Regions from separate parts of the Shimazuella sp. NTD250 genome, predicted to be linked through region 3. Evidence: riboswitches for the same ligand, from Rfam matches in the RefSeq annotation. Region 3 holds a riboswitch; each other region holds the start of a gene.
The links. A riboswitch is a leader RNA that binds a small molecule or an ion and turns the genes downstream of it on or off. The one in region 3 is predicted to bind S-adenosylmethionine.
Positions count from the first base shown of each region.

Region 1: another riboswitch for S-adenosylmethionine. It lies ahead of AC5WOF_RS11390 (homocysteine synthase); the one in region 3 lies ahead of metH (methionine synthase).
Region 2: another riboswitch for S-adenosylmethionine. It lies ahead of AC5WOF_RS08155 (2,3-diketo-5-methylthiopentyl-1-phosphate enolase); the one in region 3 lies ahead of metH (methionine synthase).

Region 1 covers NZ_JCAJZS010000004.1:111,389-118,420, forward strand. Annotated here, with positions in the region: gene AC5WOF_RS11385 (cation:proton antiporter) at 1-909, shown strand, start outside; SAM riboswitch class I at 972-1,079, shown strand; gene AC5WOF_RS11390 (homocysteine synthase) at 1,157-2,437, shown strand; gene metA (homoserine O-acetyltransferase MetA) at 2,610-3,524, shown strand; gene AC5WOF_RS11400 (hypothetical protein) at 3,571-3,900, opposite strand; gene AC5WOF_RS11405 (hypothetical protein) at 3,915-4,163, opposite strand; gene AC5WOF_RS11410 (hypothetical protein) at 4,289-5,329, shown strand; gene AC5WOF_RS11415 (MDR family MFS transporter) at 5,742-7,032, opposite strand, start outside.
Region 2 covers NZ_JCAJZS010000003.1:18,606-25,637, reverse strand. Annotated here, with positions in the region: gene AC5WOF_RS08160 (pyridoxal phosphate-dependent aminotransferase) at 1-1,019, shown strand, start outside; SAM riboswitch class I at 1,077-1,186, shown strand; gene AC5WOF_RS08155 (2,3-diketo-5-methylthiopentyl-1-phosphate enolase) at 1,261-2,460, shown strand; gene AC5WOF_RS08150 (2-hydroxy-3-keto-5-methylthiopentenyl-1-phosphate phosphatase) at 2,457-3,116, shown strand; gene AC5WOF_RS08145 (methylthioribulose 1-phosphate dehydratase) at 3,113-3,745, shown strand; gene AC5WOF_RS08140 (1,2-dihydroxy-3-keto-5-methylthiopentene dioxygenase) at 3,758-4,282, shown strand; gene AC5WOF_RS08135 (hypothetical protein) at 4,629-4,838, opposite strand; gene AC5WOF_RS08130 (hypothetical protein) at 4,895-5,350, opposite strand; gene AC5WOF_RS08125 (GNAT family N-acetyltransferase) at 5,484-5,924, opposite strand; gene AC5WOF_RS08120 (hypothetical protein) at 6,106-6,507, shown strand; gene AC5WOF_RS08115 (mannitol-1-phosphate 5-dehydrogenase) at 6,815-7,032, opposite strand, start outside.
Region 3 covers NZ_JCAJZS010000005.1:134,330-141,361, forward strand. Annotated here, with positions in the region: gene AC5WOF_RS14050 (MFS transporter) at 1-387, opposite strand, end outside; gene AC5WOF_RS14055 (squalene/phytoene synthase family protein) at 663-1,490, shown strand; gene AC5WOF_RS14060 (SgcJ/EcaC family oxidoreductase) at 1,520-1,978, opposite strand; gene AC5WOF_RS14065 (P-loop nucleotide/nucleoside kinase family protein) at 2,151-3,281, opposite strand; gene AC5WOF_RS14070 (aminotransferase class I/II-fold pyridoxal phosphate-dependent enzyme) at 3,425-4,585, opposite strand; SAM riboswitch class I at 4,717-4,824, opposite strand; SAM riboswitch class I at 5,164-5,274, shown strand; gene metH (methionine synthase) at 5,350-7,032, shown strand, end outside.

The DNA of each region.
Region 1 (7,032 bases), on a different contig from region 3:
CTTATGCTGTTTCTGTTAAGTTGGTATGTATACCCATCGATAGGACCAAAATTTACAACACAATTAGTCTATTCGCTGTTTATGGCAGCCAGCATTTCTGTAACAGCTTTTCCTGTACTTGTCCGGATTTTGGATCAGCATAAGTTGATCAAAACAAATTTGGGGAGATTTGTAATATTTGGCGCAAGCATAGAAGATATCATCGCATGGATGATGTTACCAATCATTTTATCTATTGCTGCTCTTAATTTATCTTTCAGCAGTGTTAGTATATTTCTGTATCTGAGTCTTTATCTTGTAGTAATGTTTTTTGTGATCAAACCTCTTTTAAAGTTTTTGATACAAAAGTTTCCTACCCTCCAGCATGAATTTTTCGCAATATTTCTCATTTTGTTTTTAGGCAGCAGTTTGATCACTGAAAAAATGGGACTGCATGCTATTTTTGGAGGTTTTATAGCAGGACTAATTATACCTAGATTAGACCCTGTCACAAAAGATCTCAATGTGAAGATTTCCGATTTTGTTAATACTCTTTTGGTTCCTATTTACTTTGTAAGTTCGGGTTTTAATATCGATTTGCGTTCTTTTACAAACAGTTATCATATCGGGATCATTCTCCTGTTTATTGGTGTAGCATTTATTTGCAAATACTTTACCTGCTTGTTCTTCGCAAAAGGGATAGGATATAGTTGGGGGGAATCAAGTGCCATCGGGGCTTTGATGAATGCTCGTGGGTTGATGATACTCGTGTTTGCAAACATTGGTTTAACCAGTAAATTAATTTCTGCCAATGATTACTGTATTTTATTTCTCATTGCGATTATTACTACGGCTATAACGTCCCCTTTATTAAAATGGTCATTGGGAAAGCAATACAATATGGAAAAGATAGGACAGGAAGAGTATTGACGGTTGCCGCAAAATTCAATATAATCGAGTAAACCGAGTGTTGAACTATATATTTTTAATATCTCTTATCCAGAGAGGCGGAGGGACTGGCCCGATGATGCCCGGCAACCCTAGTGATTCACTAGAAGGTGCCAATTCCTGTAGAGACAAACGTCTCTAACAGATAAGATGAGGAATTTAGAAACCCAAAGCCTCTTCTGGATAAGAAAGAGGCTTTTTTTGTGCGATAAAAAAGGGGGAATTATCATTGAGTACATTTCGACCTGAGACGATTACTGTTCATGGGGGTCAGGCACCAGACCCTGCTACCAATGCAAGAGCCGTTCCTATTTATCAAACAACTTCGTATGTATTTGACGATACACAGCATGCTGCTGATTTATTTGCGTTAAAAGAATTTGGAAATATATATACTCGGATTATGAATCCTACAACGGATATTTTAGAAAAAAGAGTTGCTGAGCTGGAAGGTGGTGTTGGAGCACTTGCAACTAGTTCAGGTCAAGCTGCGATTACGTATTCGATTTTAAATATCGCCAGAGCTGGAGATGAGATTGTAGCCTCAAGCAACCTTTATGGCGGCACCTATAATTTATTTCGGCACACGCTTCCTAAGCTGGGAATTCATGTGCATTTCGTAGATCAGACTAACCCAGATAACTTTCGCAAAGCGATAACAGATAAAACCAAAGCTGTGTTTGCAGAAATCATCGGGAACCCTCAATTAGATGTATTAGATGTAGAAGTAGTAGCCGATGTAGCGCATGAAGCAGGTATACCGCTGATTATTGACAACACGTTTGCCACACCTTATTTAAGTCGCCCATTTGATTTTGGAGCAGATATCATTGTTCATTCTGCAACCAAATTTATCGGAGGACATGGAACGAGTATTGGTGGAATTTTAGTAGACTCTGGAAAGTTTAATTGGAAAAATGGTAAGTTCCCTGATCTAACAGAACCAGACCCAAGTTACCATGGCGTTTCTTATACAGAAGCAGTAGGACCCCTTGCATATATTATTAAAGCACGTGTCCAGCTATTGCGAGATACAGGTGCCGCTATTTCTCCATTTAATGCATTTTTATTGCTGCAAGGGTTAGAAACCCTGCACCTGCGCATGGAACGACATAGTGAAAATGCGCTGAAAGTTGCCAAGTTTTTAGAAAATCACGACAGTATTACATGGGTAAATCACCCTGGGTTAGAAGGTCATCCCTCCTATGAAAAAGCGCAAAAATATTTAGCAAAAGGACAAGGAGCCATCTTTACGTTTGGCATCAAGGGCGGACGAGAAGCAGGAAAACGTTTGATTGAAAATCTATCTTTATTTTCTCATCTAGCCAATGTGGGTGATGCGAAGTCCCTTGTGATCCATCCAGCAAGTACGACACACCAACAGCTCACAGAGGATGAACAAAAAGCAGCTGGTGTTAACCCAGAACTTATTCGTTTGTCAGTTGGGATTGAATCTGTAGATGACATCATTGAGGATTTAGAACAAGCACTTGAAAAAAGCCAACAATAAATGTGCAAAAATAGATACCAAAAATCCCAAGCGAAGATATGCTTAGCTGTAGCGTCCTTTGTTGCTCTTTACAACAGACGCGGAAGACGTGCATATCAAGCGGATTTGGCACAAAATGTTTGTGAATTGGCTCATTAATAACAACAAATTTAAAATATAGGAGGAAATAGTTGTGCCGATTAAGATTCCAGACAATCTTCCAGCGGCTGGAATCCTCCGCAAGGAAAACATTTTTGTGATGCCAGAAAAGCGGGCTTTTCATCAAGATATACGTCCGCTCAAAATGGTGATCTTGAATATCATGCCTACCAAAATCACAACCGAAACACAACTGCTTCGGTTGTTAGGCAATTCGCCTCTGCAACTAGAGGTAAGTCTTCTTCATTTGCAGTCGCATACTTCAAAAAATACACCGCCAAGCCATTTGGAGACTTTTTATCAGACATTTGCAGATATAAAGGAAGATAAATTCGATGGATTGATCATCACTGGAGCCCCAGTGGAGCATTTAGAGTATGAGCAAGTAGATTACTGGGATGAACTAAAGCAAATCATGGAATGGAAAATGACGCATGTCACTTCCACTTTGCATATATGCTGGGGAGCGCAAGCTGCACTCTATTTTCATTATGGTATTTCCAAATACGCTCTGCCCGAAAAGTTATCCGGGATATATGCTCACAAAGTTTCAAAACCGAATACGAGATTATTGCGTGGATTTGATGACCTTTTTTATGCACCTCATTCCCGCTATACCGATATCCGCCGGGAAGACATAGAAAAGTGCAGCGAACTGGAAATATTATCGGAATCAGAGGAAGCGGGGGTTTACCTTCTCGCCAGCAAGGATCGAAAGCAAGTTTTTGTAACAGGTCACTCGGAGTATGACTTACTTACATTAAACGAGGAATATATTCGAGATGTTAAGAGTGGTCTACCGATAAAACTGCCAGAAAACTATTTCCCGCAAGATAACCCAGATAACCTTCCCATTCATACATGGCGTTCACATGCCAATTTATTATTTACGAATTGGTTGAACTATTACGTCTATCAAGAAACCCCATATGATTTACATGCAAATTAAACCGGTTGTTTTGAACCGGTTTTTTGCTGTCATGATAACTTTGTCTCTAATCGCTTTCCTGTGAATCAGCGAAGATGTCGTAACTTTTACCATGTACATAGGTAATCCCATTGCCCATATTGGCAACTTCTGTATCCAGCAGCACAAACTCCAGCTTGCTGCCATTTTCAAGGCTAAGGGATACGGTGCTGGCTCGATTTGTTACGAGGGACGGCCGGACAGGTTTTTCATCGAAAAAGTAGTCGATTCTCAGCTCGTCTCCACCGATTGCCACCTTTGATCCTCGGTAAAACCTCCATTGGGGGATTTTTTTGATCGCCTCTATAAACTCACTTACTTTTGTTCTATTTCCTTCCACGGATAACCGCAATGCCATTGGGTTCACCCTTTCTATTTTTGTAACCGCCTGATGTCCATTCGAATGAGAGCATGCAGCCATCGTTCGTTATCCTCTATTCCATTTGGAAATAAAAACTTTACGATGTAGCCTTTGCCCATGAGTTGAAGCTCGTTTGCTATTTCTTGCTTGTGCTGGTGCATTTTATCGACAGGGTATTGATGTTTATCAGCTAATTGTTGAAGCATTTCGGTGACTTCAAGTGGGATAGTTCGATTTTCGATGATCCAGTCTAAACTCATTGATCTTTTAGATGGAAATTTCATCATCATTGATTTCAAATAATGGGTATATGATAGACACACTCCTTGCATATAGGTTTAAAAATCAGAATAATATGTTAGATATCTTATCTGGAAATCCTCAAATGGCTTTAGAAGAGATTGAAAGTTATGTAGACTTACATATGTTTTATGATCTTTCGGTGGTTGCCACTCTATTACGAGGAAAAATCGCTTTTGAATTGCGGAAGTGGAGCAGAGCAAAGGAGTATCTCAAAAAATCATTAGCAGATTTGGATCGATGTCCTAACTTAGTTACTTCTAACCTGCGCTCTATTTGTTTGAATGACTTAGGGAGGGTTGCATTTTACGATGGTGATTATTTAACTGCTCTTCTTTATACTGACCAAGCAATTCAAGTATTTGATGGTAAAGGAGAGAGACTATATTTTAAGTTCTACCCTTACCTAAATAAAGTCATCTATTTGGAAAAGCTAGGTCGTGATGAGGAAGCACGTCAGGTATTGGAATACTTATATAAGCACATCGACGATTTTAAGGCAAACCTAGTGCTCACGACCCAAATTTATGAGAGATTTGCAAATCTTTTGATACGGTCAGGTTCCCCTTTAAAAGCATTAGAATACGCCCAAGAGGGATTGCAAATTGCTTGGGAAAACAAGGAATACCGTAGGTTATTCTTCCTTTGGACGATTAAAGCAGATATCTTTGTTATTTTAGGAAGAACACAAGAAGCTAAAACGCGATATCGAAAGGCATTAGCACTATGTCATCATGTGGCAAATGATCCTGATGAGATAGGACATGCGCAATTTTCTTATGGGAAATTGCTTTTTGATCTGGGGGAAATGAAAGCAGCAGAGGAACACCTTCTGGATGCAGTTCAATATTTGGAAAATACCCCTAAAGTAAAAGAAGATATTAGAATTGAAGCACTGATTACCCTTGGTCGTCTAAAAGGTCACTTGCATAAATCGGGAGAATCAGAGGAACTATTTCTAATGGTAGATACAATCATGTCGAATAATGATAACAATGATCATGTGTCCGTTGACATTTTCCTAAAAATGTGTAACTTTTATGAATGTAAAGGGGAAAAACAAAAATTTTATTACTATCAAAATCTTATATATCAATCCCTAAAGACCAAGGTGGGATTAGCTTGAAATATCGTTCAGCAGATGGCGATCCAATGGGTAAAACCAAAGGGAGTTTAACATGAAATATCGTTCAGCAGATGGCGATCCAATGGGTAAAACCAAAGGGAGTTTAACATGAAATATCGTTCAGCAGATAGCGATCCAATGGGTAAAACTAATGGGAGTTTAACATGAAATGGCGATTCTATAGGATAAACGAAATCCCACCTTTTATTTAGAAGGTGGGATTTTCCATTTTTTTATTCTATCGCAAACTTACCGCATACTAGGCAGCATTCGTTCTCTTGGGGCCACGAGTGGACATGATTAGTTTGTAACAAAATGCAACCCGGATCATCTTTTAATAGATGATCCGGGTTGCAATATCAATGATATATCTATTGTTTGGTTTATTCATCTTTTTTCTGATTACCCAATTTTAACTTTGATCGAAATCAGGTGCGATGGATTTTTTGATGAATAAGGTAATGAAGAATGCTCCGAAACATAAAGCTGCTGCAAACCAATAAGCATGGTGCACACCTTGAGTCATCGCATCATTCATTATGTTCTCTGTAATCTTTCCTGATTGCCCTTCTAAATAACTCCTCTTTCCTTGACTCATGATACTTACAAAAATGGATACCCCAAGTGCTCCTGCGATTGGCTGTAGTGTGCTGATAATTGCGGTTCCATGGGGATATGACTTCTTCGGCAATTCATTCAACGCATTCGTATTTGCAGGCATCATGATTGCTGAGATGGACAGCATCAAAATGATATAGACAAAGATAAATGACACAATATGCATCGAAGGGCTGATATTGCTGAAGAATATCATGACACTGACTAGTACAATTGTTCCGGTAATCATCAGCTTTCTAGGTCCAAATTTATCGAATAAAGTTCCCATCACGGGTGACATAAATCCGTTCAATAATGCACCTGGTAAAAGCAATAATCCTGCTAACTTCGCGGAATAACCGAGTGGTCCTTGCAAATACATAGGCATTACGATTTCAGAAGCGAGCATTGCCATGACGACAATTACAAAGAGACTGATACCTAATGCATAATTTTTATATTTAAAGACACGTACGTCCAACAATGGCTCTTCTAACCTCAATTGGCGCAGCACAAGTAACAACAAACTGAGTAAACCGATAAAGATAATCGAAAGGATTTCTATGGATAGAAAACCTTCTGGATTTCCTCCAGCACTGCTAAATCCGTAAACAATACCTCCTATCCCGATTGAAGACAATATGATGGATATTATGTCGACTTTCGGGCGTGTAACTTCCCCTACGTTTTGTAAAAATTTTAACGCAAACAGAATGGAAAAAACGACGAAAGGAATGACTGAGATGAATAACCAACGCCATCCTAATAAGTCAACGATGACACCCGATAAGGTAGGACCAATTGCAGGTGCGAACATAATGACAAAACCAAACGTTCCCATTACTTTTCCTCGAACCTCAGGACGATACAGATAAAGCAAAGCATTCATAATAACAGGCATCAACAAACCCGTTCCAATCGCTTGAATCATACGGCCTATCAACAGCATCGGAAAATTCACAGCACAAGCTGCAATTGTTGTTCCGATCAAAAATATAGTCATGACACTGATAAACATTTGTCTAGTAGTGAACCATTGAATCAATAATGCAGAAATAGGCATTAGGATACCCATTACCAGCATAAATCCAGTGGTCATCCATTGA
Region 2 (7,032 bases), on a different contig from region 3:
ATTCCTTACAATTAGCAGCTGAAAATCCACAATTTCACAAGTATTCTCCGTTCCGTGGATTTACTTTTCTCAAAGAAGCAATTACTGCCTACTATCAACGAGAATATCATGTATCACTCGATCCAGAAACAGAAGTAGCCATTCTTTTTGGCGGAAAAGTAGGATTAGTAGAAATCGCACAATGTTTTTTAAATCCAGGAGATGTCGCATTGGTACCTGATCCCGGGTATCCTGATTATTGGTCAGGAATTGCCATGTCAGGAGCCCATATGGAAATGATGCCACTTTTAGCAGATAATCAATTTCTCCCTGACTTTCATCAAATATCTCAAGATATTTTAGAACAAGCAAGACTAATGTTTTTAAATTATCCTAACAATCCAACTGCTGCAATTGCAACACCAGAGTTTTTTGTCGAAACCGTAAAACTTGCAACGCAAAACAGTATTTGTGTGGTTCACGATTTTGCATATGGAGCAATTGGTTTTGATGGACAAAAACCACTAAGTTTCTTACAAACTCCAGGTGCAAAAGAAATTGGAATTGAGATCTATACGTTGAGTAAGACCTATAATATGGCAGGTTGGCGGGTTGGATTCGCACTTGGAAATAGATCTGTCATTCAAGCGATTGAACTGCTGCAAGATCATTTTTATGTCAGTTTGTTTGGGGCTATTCAGCAGTCAGCAGTTACTGCTCTTTTAGAATCCCAAGACTGTGTGAAAGAATTGGTTCAAACGTATGAAAATCGCAGAAATACCTTTATTTCCGGTCTAACACAAATAGGATGGAATGTCCCTCAGCCAAAAGGTTCTTTCTTTTGCTGGCTTCCAGTACCTTCTGGGTATACATCCACTACTTTTGCGGCAAAACTTTTAGATCAGGCACATATTGCCGTCGCCCCAGGCATAGGGTTTGGAAAAGCGGGAGAAGGCTATGTTCGAGTAGGTTTGCTCACAGATGAAAAACGATTGGAAGAAGCAGTTTACCGATTGGATCAGTTGGCATTATTTCATTGACAAAAAAATCATATTCATTCATAATCGTACTAACTGTTGCATATAAAATGAAACATTCTCTTATCAAGAGCAGGCGGAGGGACAAGCCCTATGAAGCCCGGCAACCGATTTACCCAATAGGTAGAAACGGTGCTAATTCTTACAGTTTTCAAACTGAAAGATAAGAGGAAGTGGCGTAAACTATTCCCCCTTCCTCTTGGAAGAGGGTTTTTCACTTTTTTTGATAAAGGAGGGATAAGGTATGGGTGCGGCAACTGCAACTTATTTAGTACCAAACAAGGGAAATATACTAGAAAAAGCAGAACAAATCGCCCTTGGACTAACTGTCGGTTCATGGACAAACTTACCTGAGGTAGATCAAACACAACTGGCGAAACACAAAGGAGAAGTCATTTCTGTAAATGAAATCTCTGACGATCAAAGTCTGATCACTATTTCTTATCCAGCGGTCAACTTTTCCGCTGATATTCCTGCCATCCTCACAACTGTATTTGGGAAATTATCCCTTGATGGAAAAGTAAAGCTAGTAGATCTCGATTTCACACCAGAATTAGAAGGGCGTTTTCCTGGACCTACCTTTGGAAACCTAGGTGTTCGCAATCTACTAGAAGTTTCGGATCGACCATTGTTGATGAGTATTTTTAAAGGCATTCTCGGCAGAGACCTAACTTTCTTCAAACAGCAACTACGAGCACAGGCACTTGGCGGTGTTGATATCGTAAAAGACGATGAGATCTTATTCGACAACCCAGCTACACCTTTTGAGCAACGAATCGATGCTGCCAAAAAAATACTTCAAGAAACCGAACACGAAACAGGAGAAACGACATTATATGCTGTAAATCTTACTGGTCGTTCTACTGAACTATTGGAAAAAGCAAAAAGAGCAGTCCAGCTAGGAGCCACCGCATTGTTGTTCAATGTGTTTACATATGGCTTGGACACGTTGCAAGCGTTAGCAGAAGACAAAGATATCTGTATCCCTATTTTGGCACATCCCGCGTTTGGTGGTGCAGTGACTGCATCTGCTCACTATGGAGTAAGCGCACCATTGTGGTATGGGAAATTATTGCGCGCAGCAGGCGCTGATTTGGTCCTATTTCCGTCACCTTATGGAAGTGTAGCACTCGAAAAAGACGCAGCTTTAGGGATAGCACGAGAACTGACTTCCCCACATGAAACATGGAAAAGAGCACTGCCTGTACCATCTGCTGGAATCCATCCAGCGCTTGTTCCAAAGCTGATCGAGGATTTTGGGGTGAATACTGTGATCAATGCCGGCGGCGGCGTACATGGACATCCAGACGGTGCATCTGCTGGTGGAAAAGCATTTCGGCAAGCTATCCAAGCTGTTCAAAAAGGCATTCCGCTAAAAGAAGCAGCCCAAACACACCATGAACTTGCAGCAGCACTTCAACTATGGGGTGATACAGGAAAATGAGCAAACAACCGATTATCTTTTGTGATTTTGATGGAACAATCACTCAATCTGATAACATCGTATCCATTATGAAACACTTTGCCCCTCCACAATGGGAAACACTCAAAGACAAAGTGTTAAGCCAAAGCCTATCTGTCAAAGAAGGTGTAGGCAAAATGTTTTCCTTGTTACCAAGTACGCTCAAAGAAGAAATCATCCAGTATGTAAAAGAAATTGGTATTATTCGAGCTGGATTTGCTGAATTTGTTGCCTTCACAAAAAAACAGAATATCCCTCTTTATATCGTTTCTGGCGGCATTGATTTTTTTGTATATCCGATCTTAGATCGCTATATAGATCGAGATCTCATTTACTGTAATGCAAGTGATTTTTCGAAGGAAACAATTGAAATTATTTGGCCACATGTCTGTGATACCCATTGTTCCAATGATTGTGGATGTTGCAAACCTTCCATTCTACGCCAATTTGACGGCACGAAATACGAGAAAATCGTCATCGGGGATTCAATCACAGACTTACAAGCTGCCAAACTTGCTGATCGTGTCTATGCAAGAGATTTCTTAAGCAAAAAATGTGAAGAATTACAAATACCTTATACTCCATTTGAGCAATTCACAGAAATTATCCAAGATTTAAAAGGGGTTAAGTCAGTATGAGTCTCTTACTAACACGCCTTGAAGAAATCTCATCGATCAAGCAAGAATTGGCTGAAAGAAACTGGTTTCCCGGCACCAGTGGCAACCTATCGATTAAGGTAACTACTAACCCTACTACCTTTTTGGTCACTGCAAGCGGTAAAGATAAAACAAAGCGTACACCTGATGATTTTATATTGGTCGATGAACAAGGAAATCCAGTAGAAGAAACGAATACAAAAGTCTCTGCTGAAACAGCATTACATGTAGAGGTATATAAACGCACGAGTGCTGGATGTTGCTTACATGTCCATACTGTCGACAATAATATTATCTCTGAAATCTACGGTGACCAAGGACAAGTTGTGATCCGCAATCAAGAGCTGATTAAAGCATTTGGTATTTGGGAACAAGATGCCCAAATTGTAGTACCCATTATCGAAAACCTTGCTGATCTTAAAGCACTAGCTGCTTTGTTTGGCAATGCTATCCGACCTCCAGTTCCCGGCGTACTGATTCGAAATCATGGTATTACGGCTTGGGGCAAAAATGGATTTGAAGCAAAAAAGCATTTAGAGGCCTTCGAGTTCCTCTTCTCCTATCAAGTAAAATTACAAATGATAGTTTCATCTAAAATCCAATACATTTAGGAGTGTGTTAACATGGCACAGTTATGTTTTCATGACAACGAAGAACGTGTTTCCAATCAACAAGCAGTGAGTAAGTATTTGGAAAGCCAAGGCGTCATCTATGAACATTGGAACATTACAAAGCTTCCTAACCACCTTCAAGAAAAATATGATCTATCAGACAGCGAAAAAGCAGAGATTATCCAAACTTTTCGAGTAGAAATCGATGATTTATCTGCACGTCGTGGTTATGCGACAGAAGATGTTATCTCTTTATCTCCAAATACTCCAAATCTAGATGAGTTGCTGAACAACTTCCTTAAAGAACACCATCATACTGATGATGAAGTTCGTTTTATTGTGAGTGGTCATGGTATTTTTGCAATCGAAGGACCGAACGGACGATTCGTCGATGTAGAGTTAGAACCTGGAGACCTCATTTCCGTACCGGAAAACTACCGCCATTACTTTACTTTAATGGAGGACAAACAAGTAGTAGCTGTTCGGATTTTTAAAGGAAAAGAAGGCTGGGTTCCCATTTATGAAAAACAGAACTGAGTATTTCACTCAGTTCTGTTTTTCATAATACATCTCTTTTTGGTACTACTAGATAAGAGAATCTTGCAAATAGAGATAACGACACGTTCACTGGTACTACCTTAAATAGAACAATTCGACTACAAACAATTTTATCTACACCAATAATATCCATCTTGACACTCCATACGGCTATAGCCGTAGGATTCTTGGGACGATAGACTCTTGACTATTTCATTACCAAGCTAACCCCGTGTGTCCCACGGTTTATGTATGTTGATTTCCTCTTTGCCGCGACAACTTGGTTTTCGTCTGAAGCGACTAGACATATATTACCATGCGAATATTTGTTTGTAAAGTTATTTTTTCAAAGGTTGGATTGGTGAAGGAAAACTCCTTCTCCTCGTCCAACGATCACTTTCATCTCACGAGTTAAACCATGGATTTTCTCGCTCGCAATGATATTGATATTTTCAAAATCATCCACACAATAAGCCTCATATCCATTTTTGGTTAACATCGACTGCAAACGACTACTAATTTCCTTATCATCTTCTACAATGAGTATGGTGTTCAAAAAATCACTCCTGCTCCACTTTGCTAATATTATATAAAAAACCTGAGCCGGAAAGCTCAGATTTTGGTCTGTTTCTCTTCTCTTATTCTATTGAAACGATTTTTCATAAACTTCGCAGTCCACTCATCTACTCCCCAATAGAAAAAGGACAACACAATCGAACCATATAATACAATTTGACTGAGTATTTTAAACTCTGGCAAGTCCAAAAAGATACCTTTATCCAAAAAGTAATAATATACCAATAGGAAGGTAGAGACAATAATAAGCAGTAGATGAACCCACCGCTTCCATTCACCAGCCCTGATCAAAACTCCATCAACAATCAAACTTACCACAGTCATGAGCAGCGTGATGGAGATAACGATCATCACAGTAGCGCTGATCCCAATCCATACAGCAGGGCCTCCAAAGATGAGACTTGCTCCAAAACCACTTAGCAATCCTATAATCGTTATCAAACCAAATACAATGAGTTTACGAATGAAAGTATACCAAATGTGTTTCCCCATAATTTCCCCTTCTTATAATTTTGCTTCTACTTCTTGTATGTTCCCAAATATTAGCATACAAAAATGACGCTTTTATTTTACCATTAATTGGAATAATTCGACTTATTTTTAGTGAAGGGACTCTCCTCTCTTTTTAGACTAGATTTTTAAACATGACTACATGCAGTCCAATGGGGTCGATTTCAAATACTTCCCCATGCTCCTGGAAACCCATATGTGCATAATAATCCTTTACGTTATAACGTGCATTACACCAAAGTAAATCGCAGTTTTTTTCTTTTAATAGTAATTCCGCATGAGCCATTAACATACTCCCTGCTTTTTGCCGGCGATAATTTGGATCGGTGGCCATTCCACGCAGTTGATAAGGAAGATCTCCACCTAGCCCCGGATAAGAAGCTTGCAGAAAAGTACCTATGCTAATTAATTTTCCTTCCCAAAATACACCTAGATGAATAGTAGAGTTGTCTTCGTCGCCTTTATACATGCAATCTTCTATCGATTGGTTAGGTCGTAAAATTGTGTGTCGCAAATGGTATGTATCACTCGGTTTAATGCGCCTAATAGTTAGCATGCTCGGCTCCTAATCCATAGATTTTATAGTATTATAACTCACTGTTCCAATCGCATAACAACTATTAATAAATATTACTATTAGGAAATGAAAATCTCTTTTCATTTTCGTGACTTTTCCGTTTTATTATTCTTTTTTTGTATATAATAATACAATCTGCTAAGGAGGACTAGTATAAAACATGTGTTATTATATCTCTTTCGCTGTTAAATCCAACACCCATCATAAGGCGTATATGATGCTATCTTCTAATTTAGAGCTTCTTCCAAACAGAAATAAATCTTTCCGAGCACTTGTCCCCCATACTTTTCAAACATACTTTCTGACTACAGAAGTATGTTCTTGTGAACTTTATGAAAAAACAGAAAATCAAATGTACGGATTTCGGGCAGATGTCCTGAACTATTTTAACAGATTAGCGAAATACACGAAAAATATATTTATTCATATTCACTTTTTTCGAAGTGAAATTGAAACGGAAACTCTCCCCATTACCCATACGGAGCACATAAGTCTTAAGAAAATGATGACCACCCAAATGAACCAAGATTGCTTATATCAAATATTATTAGATGAAACCTAAATATCAAACGTAGAGTAGAAAATTAACTTCCAGGCGATTATTATTGATCACCTGGAAGGTCTCATTCTCATCAGTCTAACTACAAAAGCTGTTGCATTATTCAGATGTGCACCTCAGACAAGGGCACAAGTCTCGCTACGTCGCTGTGCCCCTAGTCTCGCTTTGGGTGGGTGGAGCGTCCTTTGTGTTTTTTCAACAACAGACGCGAAACACTCACATCAAGCGACTTTATCCTGTGCTCAATCTTATTTATGCAACAACCTCTACAATATAAAAAACTCGGCCAATATCCAATGCTTTGTTCAAATTATTTCTTTCTTATTTTTAATAGATCATATTGTTCCATAATCCCTTTAAACAATAAAGAGGCGGGAGAAAGCTCTGTGTATTTTTCAATCGCTTCTTCAATGCCTAATTCAATAATAGTATTTTGAACTTGAACAGCCTCTCTATCATTTGAAAAATCATATAAAAAGGCAGCTGCAATTCCTTTTAATAAAAACACCGGTTCTCTTCCCATAATTT
Region 3 (7,032 bases):
TTCAGGATGGAATACAGCAGATCCCATGCCTACAAGTGCCACACTAAAAATAATCCAGCCATATTGGGGGATAAGTGCCAGCATCAACATTCCTAACAAAGAACACGCTAGTCCGAGCGGTAATGCATAGGGTCTTGGTTTCTTATCAGAAAACCAACCAATCACAGGTTGAAATAAGGAGGAAACGATATTTAAAACTGCTGCAATCACCCCTAATTGGGTAAAAGTAAGGCCCATCTCCTTTTCTAAAATAGGAAACATTGCTGGAACCACTGCTTGGAGGGTGTCATTTAAAAGATGACAAATACTAATGATAAACAATATTTTATAGGTAGTCAGTGCAATATTGTTAGATTCAGTTGTAGTTACTGAGACGGGAGAAGACATCATTTATACTTCCTTTCTTTCCTTCATCCATTTTGTATAATAACATTTATAAATAAAATTAGAAAGGTTTCAAAATAACATTTTTTGTTTTATTAACCTGAAGATGGTCAATACTAGCAAGAAGAAATTTCCACCAGATCGTTTTATATTATTTATGGGAATCTCCTTTCGTGTCTCGGTGAATAAAGTATAATGAAAGAAGTTATGCTTCTTTCTAAATAACTTGTATATAAAAGATGTTTGAAAATACAGATACAAAGGGTGACCATGGCATTATGATTAAACCAAGCGCAAGCGCTTTATATAAGGAAGCATTTGAAGTTTTAGAAAAAACAAGTCGAACATTTTCTATTCCCATTAGTTATTTAACAGACGGATTAAAAGAAGCTGTAGCATCTGCTTATTTATGTATGAGAGCTATTGACGAAATCGAAGACCATCCTGACCTTCCATCTGCTACAAAACATGATCTTCTAGTGAAAATTAGTAAATTATTACATGCTGGAGACATGGATATGTGCGCTTTGAACGACCTCTATAAGCCTTATGAATCGAGACTTCCTGAAGTAACCCTTCGATTGGCAGATTGGCTGAAAATATGTCCTCCAGCACTCCAAACACGCATTAAAGAAGCGACATCCATCATGGCTCAAGGGATGGCAGAATGGGTAATGAAAGATTGGCAGATCAAAACCGAAAAAGATTTAGATGACTATACATACTATGTTGCTGGGTTAGTTGGTGTCATGCTCTCAGACATATGGGAATGGCATGATGAAACGAAAACGGATAGAGATTTAGCCATTGCTTTTGGAAGAGGCTTACAATCGGTGAACATACTAAGAAATCGTTCAGAAGACAAAGATCGTGGAGTCAATTTTTTCCCAGATGGTTGGGGGGAAAAAGAAATGTTCGATTATGCAAAACGTAATCTCGAATTAGGAGATACATACATCGAAAGCTTAAATCCAGGATCGATCCTCCACTTTTGTGAAATTCCCCTAGCTCTTGCTCATGGTACATTGGATGGTCTGGCTCATGGAAGAGAAAAAATTAGTAGAGCTGAAGTAAAAGAAATTGTTAGCAGAGTAGTCACGGAATAAGAAAAATAAAAATAATAAAAGAGTGTCTCTCAATAGGCACTCTTTTCTATTCTCTGGTTCTCCAATTCTGCTGTCATCTGTTCTACTAACTCTGGTCTTCCATGAAATTGAGCAGGTGTATTTTGAAACAGGGCTACTTCCCACTGTCCTTTTGTCTGTTTCGCTACTAATGTCTGTACTGCATTTAATGCAGGATTTAACGTTGACTCTCCTTCTGGAACCATCCCTGCAATCGCCCGTAAAATTGCAATTTCGGATTGCAAAAAACGAATATTTTTGATGATACAAGTAAAAGGCGGGGTTGGATGATGAGCAAAAATCTCATCTAAGTGTACCAATATAAGTTGACGTCCAGAGATGCAGCTTCCATCAAAACCAATCATCTCACCTGCTGGTTCAAAGACAGATGACATCTGCTTCGCATCGCGATCGTTCCATGCTTGTATTAACTTTAGATAGAGTCCACTTACTGATTCTTCACTTTTCATTTAGATTGCTCCTCTCATGCTCGGATGAGCAAGAATAAAATATATCATGTATAATCTAATTTTCTGCAAAAAAGCTGTTTCTTTATTCATGTTTGGATATTTGTCCTAAAACAGCTGTGGCGACAACAGAAAGTAATGTTGCCGCCACTGATCTCCTCAGACACAGGGATATTTACTTCCATTCCCATCTACGCTTCGGAGAATGGTCAGAGCAGAGAAAGCCAAGATGAGACTGTTGATGAAAATAGTCCATCCGTGGCAAAGTCACTCTCTTACAACACTCTATCTCACGTGGAGTACATTGATGAGAGCAGCGAATCCCAAATGGAGAGACATAGGAACAGCGATATAGCTCGCTCTCTAGTCCTCGATACAAAGAAGAGCTAACATCTACAATCTCCCAAGTACCAGAAGGAGGAATTCCTTCGGTAGATTCATCTTCGTTCAAGCTCCTAACGTATCGAGACATCGACTGGAAGGTTTCTTCCACCTTGTTGGAGCATTCCAGCCAATTTTCAAGGGAGACTTTCCGCTTCCGAGTCTGGTTACGTGCAAGAGCTTCCAAAGGAGGACAATCGACTAGTGCATAATGGATATGACAAGTAGAACGAAGCTGACCAATTAGCCGAATCATCGCTTCACGTTGACCTCTGTTGTCACCAGCATCTGTAATGATGACCCAACCACGATTATTTAGAACCCTTCTAAGTTTATCAAGGGCTTGTCTCATCGTTGGATCGATCAACTCGATAGGGACTTCTCCAATCCATTCTCCCCCTTGGAGAAACTCATCAGGGTCAATTTCATAAATCTCAGCTAGAGGTTCATAGACAAGACCTGCTCTACTCGCCCTCAATAGTTGGTGCTCTGCCATAGCAGAACGAACTGCCTTGATCAGGGTACTTTTTCCTGCACCGCATCGACCTGTCAAGAAGACGACAATACTTTCACCAAAAAGATAAAACATCTTGTCTGGTGAGGAAAGTAGGTTGAGCTCCCATCCTTCTCTAGCTATTTCTTCTTTGGTTGTTAGAGCCCAAATGCGACGCTTCTCTGCAATAGCTACTGCTTCTTCACACATGTCAAGCATCTCTACTGAGTTCGGAAACTCAATCGATACCCTTAGTACCTCAGACATATAACGGTACGCGCTTTTAAAGGGAATCTCGCAATTGTTTCTGAGATCATCCGGAAAATAAGCGTTACTGTTAGGCCTAAGCTTCCCTAGTCGCTGATCCAACAGAAACCGAATGGCAGTCTGTCGTATTATCTTATGCTCTTCTAGGCTAGCTACTCTCGTCATCTCTCCCTCGCTTCATAGAAATGCTGTATAGTGTAATTATATTAATATATCTTAATAAAAAACAGCAGGTTTAAACGTTAAAATTTACTTATAGCGAAAAAGACCATTGTATATAATGGTCTTTCATGTCAACACTTTTCTTTTTATCTCACAGCAGCAAAAGAAATTCTCGAATCCAACGCTTGGGACAGATCGTCCATAAGGTCTTCTACGTTTTCCAAGCCTACGGAAAAACGGAGCAATCCATCTGTTATCCCATGTTTTAATCTAACTTCTTGTGGCATTGCCGCATGGGACATCAATGCAGGATAAGATAGAATACTTTCTACAGAACCTAAACTAACGGCAACGATAGGCAGTCGAATCTTTTGAAGTAGTTTCCTTACTTTTGTTCCACTTCCTACATCAAAAGATAATACTGCGCCATGACCACTAGCTTGTTTACATTGTATACGATGACCTTCATGTTCCTCTAAACCGGTATAATATACTTTCTCCACCTCTTTATGCTCTTGTAACCACACTGCTAACTTTTCTGCATTTTTGGAAGATATGTCCAACCTCGCTTGCAGGGTTTTCAATCCCCGTAGAATTAGCCATGAATCTTGCACTCCTAGTACTGCTCCAAACGCATTTTGAAGAGTCTTGATTTGATTTGCTAATTGTTCATCTCTTACCGCTACAAGTCCTGCCACCACATCACTATGTCCGCCCAAAAACTTCGTTGCGCTATGCACAACGATATCGAATCCAAATGCTAATGGACGCTGATAATAAGGTGTTAAAAATGTATTATCGACAATAGATAATAATTTATTTTCTTTTGCTACTTTTACTATCTCGCCTAGATCTGTTACTTTTAGGGTTGGATTGGAAGGAGTTTCGATATAGATTGCTTTCGTATTTGGACGAAGTGCTTGAGTGATAGCTTCTGTTCTGGTTGTATCGACAAAAGTACTGTCAATCCCAAATCGACTTAGCACTTGCGTTAAAATACGATACGTACCACCATAAACATCCTGCGAAACAATGATATGGTCTCCTTTGGACAATAACAGAAACACAGTAGATATTGCTGCCATTCCGGAAGCAAAAGCGAAGCCTCGACAACCACTCTCTAGCTTTGCAATGGTATCTTCCAATGCTTGGCGTGTTGGATTTCCACTTCGGGAATAATCGAATTGCCCCGGATTATCGATATCAAACTGATGAAAGGTAGAAGCTTGATAGATGGGAACACTTGAAGCCCCTGTCTGTGGATCTAACTCATTTCCATTATGCAATAACAATGTCTCTATTCTCATCCAAATCACTCCCCGTTTCGTTTTACTAGGCACGTATTCGTATAAACTACTGAAGTCCTTGTCCTATTTTTTTGCATCAAAAAACCTCTTCTCCTAAGAGAAGAGGCCAGTTTTATCCATCGTTTCCTCTTCCCTTATCTATCAGGAATATACTTCCTGCAGGAATTGGCACCTTATTGATTAAATCAATTGGTTGCCGGGCTTCATCGGGCCAGTCCCTCCGCCGCTCTCGATAAGAGAATTATCAAAATATTATTTTATTCAAGATTTGCACTAGTTATTTTTAGGTTATCCTACATCTGAATAGAAGTCAAACACGAAAACAAAATTATCCGATATTATTGTAAATTGGGGTTCTACACTGGTTGACACCAAATGTAAGTTAATATAACTCCTAAGCAAAAATAATTGCAACTTTTCATAGATTATTATATATTCATCCAAAAGAAAATCCTTAAATCCAAAAGCAAGTACTCGAAAATATCCTGTAACAAATAAACAATCTTCTTTTTCTCCTAACCTTGTAGTATAATCAATAATTGGGAGTAACAATATTAACCAAATACAAATGAATCTTTCTCTTATCAAGAGTGGTGGAGGGACTGGCCCGATGAAACCCGGCAACCAATTGATCTATGGATCAATATGGTGCCAATTCCTGCGGATTATTGGATTCCGCGAGATGAGAGTTGACGATACAATCGTTCACCTTTCATCTTACCCAGATGAAAGGTTTTTTTGATCTTACACAAAGGATGATAGCAATGAACAGAACACCCATTGAAGAGCGACTGAAAGAAAAAATACTTATCATTGATGGAGCGATGGGAACAATGCTTCAACGTGCTCAGTTAACCGCAAAAGATTTTGATGGTGAAGAATATGAAGGGTGTAATGAAATTTTAAATCTAACCCGTCCGGATGTAATTCTTAATATTCATAAATCATATTTAGATGCTGGTGCCGATATCATTGAAACCAATACATTTGGGGCAACTTCTGTTGTTTTAGCGGAGTATGATTTACAAAACCGAACAACAGAAATCAACCAAGCAGCAGCACGCATCGCTTGTACAGCGCGGGATCATTTTAGTACAACAAATCATCCTCGTTATGTAGCTGGCTCTATCGGTCCCACGACCAAAACCCTTACCGTGACAGGCGGAATTACTTTTCATGAGTTAGCCCACTCATACTACGAACAAGTTGAAGCACTTTTGATGGAAGACATTGATCTTCTTTTATTGGAAACCTCACAAGACACCTTGAATGTAAAGGCTGCTTGTATCGGAATGGAACGCGCTTTTAAAGCGAGTAAAAGAAGTGTTCCGATTATTATCTCTGGAACAATAGAACCAATGGGTACCATGCTGGCTGGTCAAAATATTGAGGCTTTTTATTTGTCGATCGAGCATCTAAATCCTCTTGCAATTGGATTAAACTGTGCAACAGGGCCAGAATTTATGAAAGATCATATCCGCACATTATCCACTCTTGCTACTTGTGCTGTCTCATGTTATCCAAATGCTGGTCTACCAGATGAAGACGGTAATTACTTGGAAACTCCATCGGCTCTGGCAAAAAAATTAAGCGAATTTGCTTCGGCTGGGTGGCTTAACCTAGTTGGTGGTTGTTGTGGCACGACACCTGAGCACATTCGTGCTATTGAACAAGCTGTTGCCGCCTTTCAGCCACGTACCCCTGCCCCCTCACACCTTCCTGCTGTTTCAGGTATAGAATCTGTCTATGTTGAGGAAGACAATCGACCCCTACTTGTTGGAGAACGCACCAATGTGATTGGATCACGTTTATTTAAATCATGGATTGCAGAAGAAAAATACGAGGATGCATCTGAAGTTGCTCGCAAACAAGTAAAAGGCGGGGCACAAATCATCGATATTTGCCTTGCAGATCCTGATCGTGATGAGCTAGAAGATATGGAACGATTTTTGAAATTTGTGACAAAAAAAGTGAAAGTACCACTGATGATAGATTCTACAGATCCAAAAGTTATCGAAATGGCTCTATCCTACTCCCAAGGTAAAGCGATTATTAATTCCATTAACCTTGAAGATGGAGAAGAACGTTTCGCAGAAGTTGTCCCATTGCTTCATCGTTTTGGAGCTTCTGTAGTAGTTGGTACCATTGACGAGGAAGGAATGGCTGTGTCAAGAGAACGAAAATTGGCAGTAGCCCAGCGATCCTTTCAGTTGTTAACAGAGAAATATGGAGTAAATCCCCAAGATATAATTTTTGATCCACTCGTTTTTCCTGTTGGTACTGGTGATGAACAATATATTGGCTCTGCTTTAGAAACAGTAGAAGGAATTCGCCTTATAAAAGAAAGCTTACCAACATGCACCACTATACTCGGAGTTTCTAATGTCTCATTTGGTTTACCTATTGCTGGTCGTGAAGTTTTAAATGCGGTTTACCTTTATGAATGC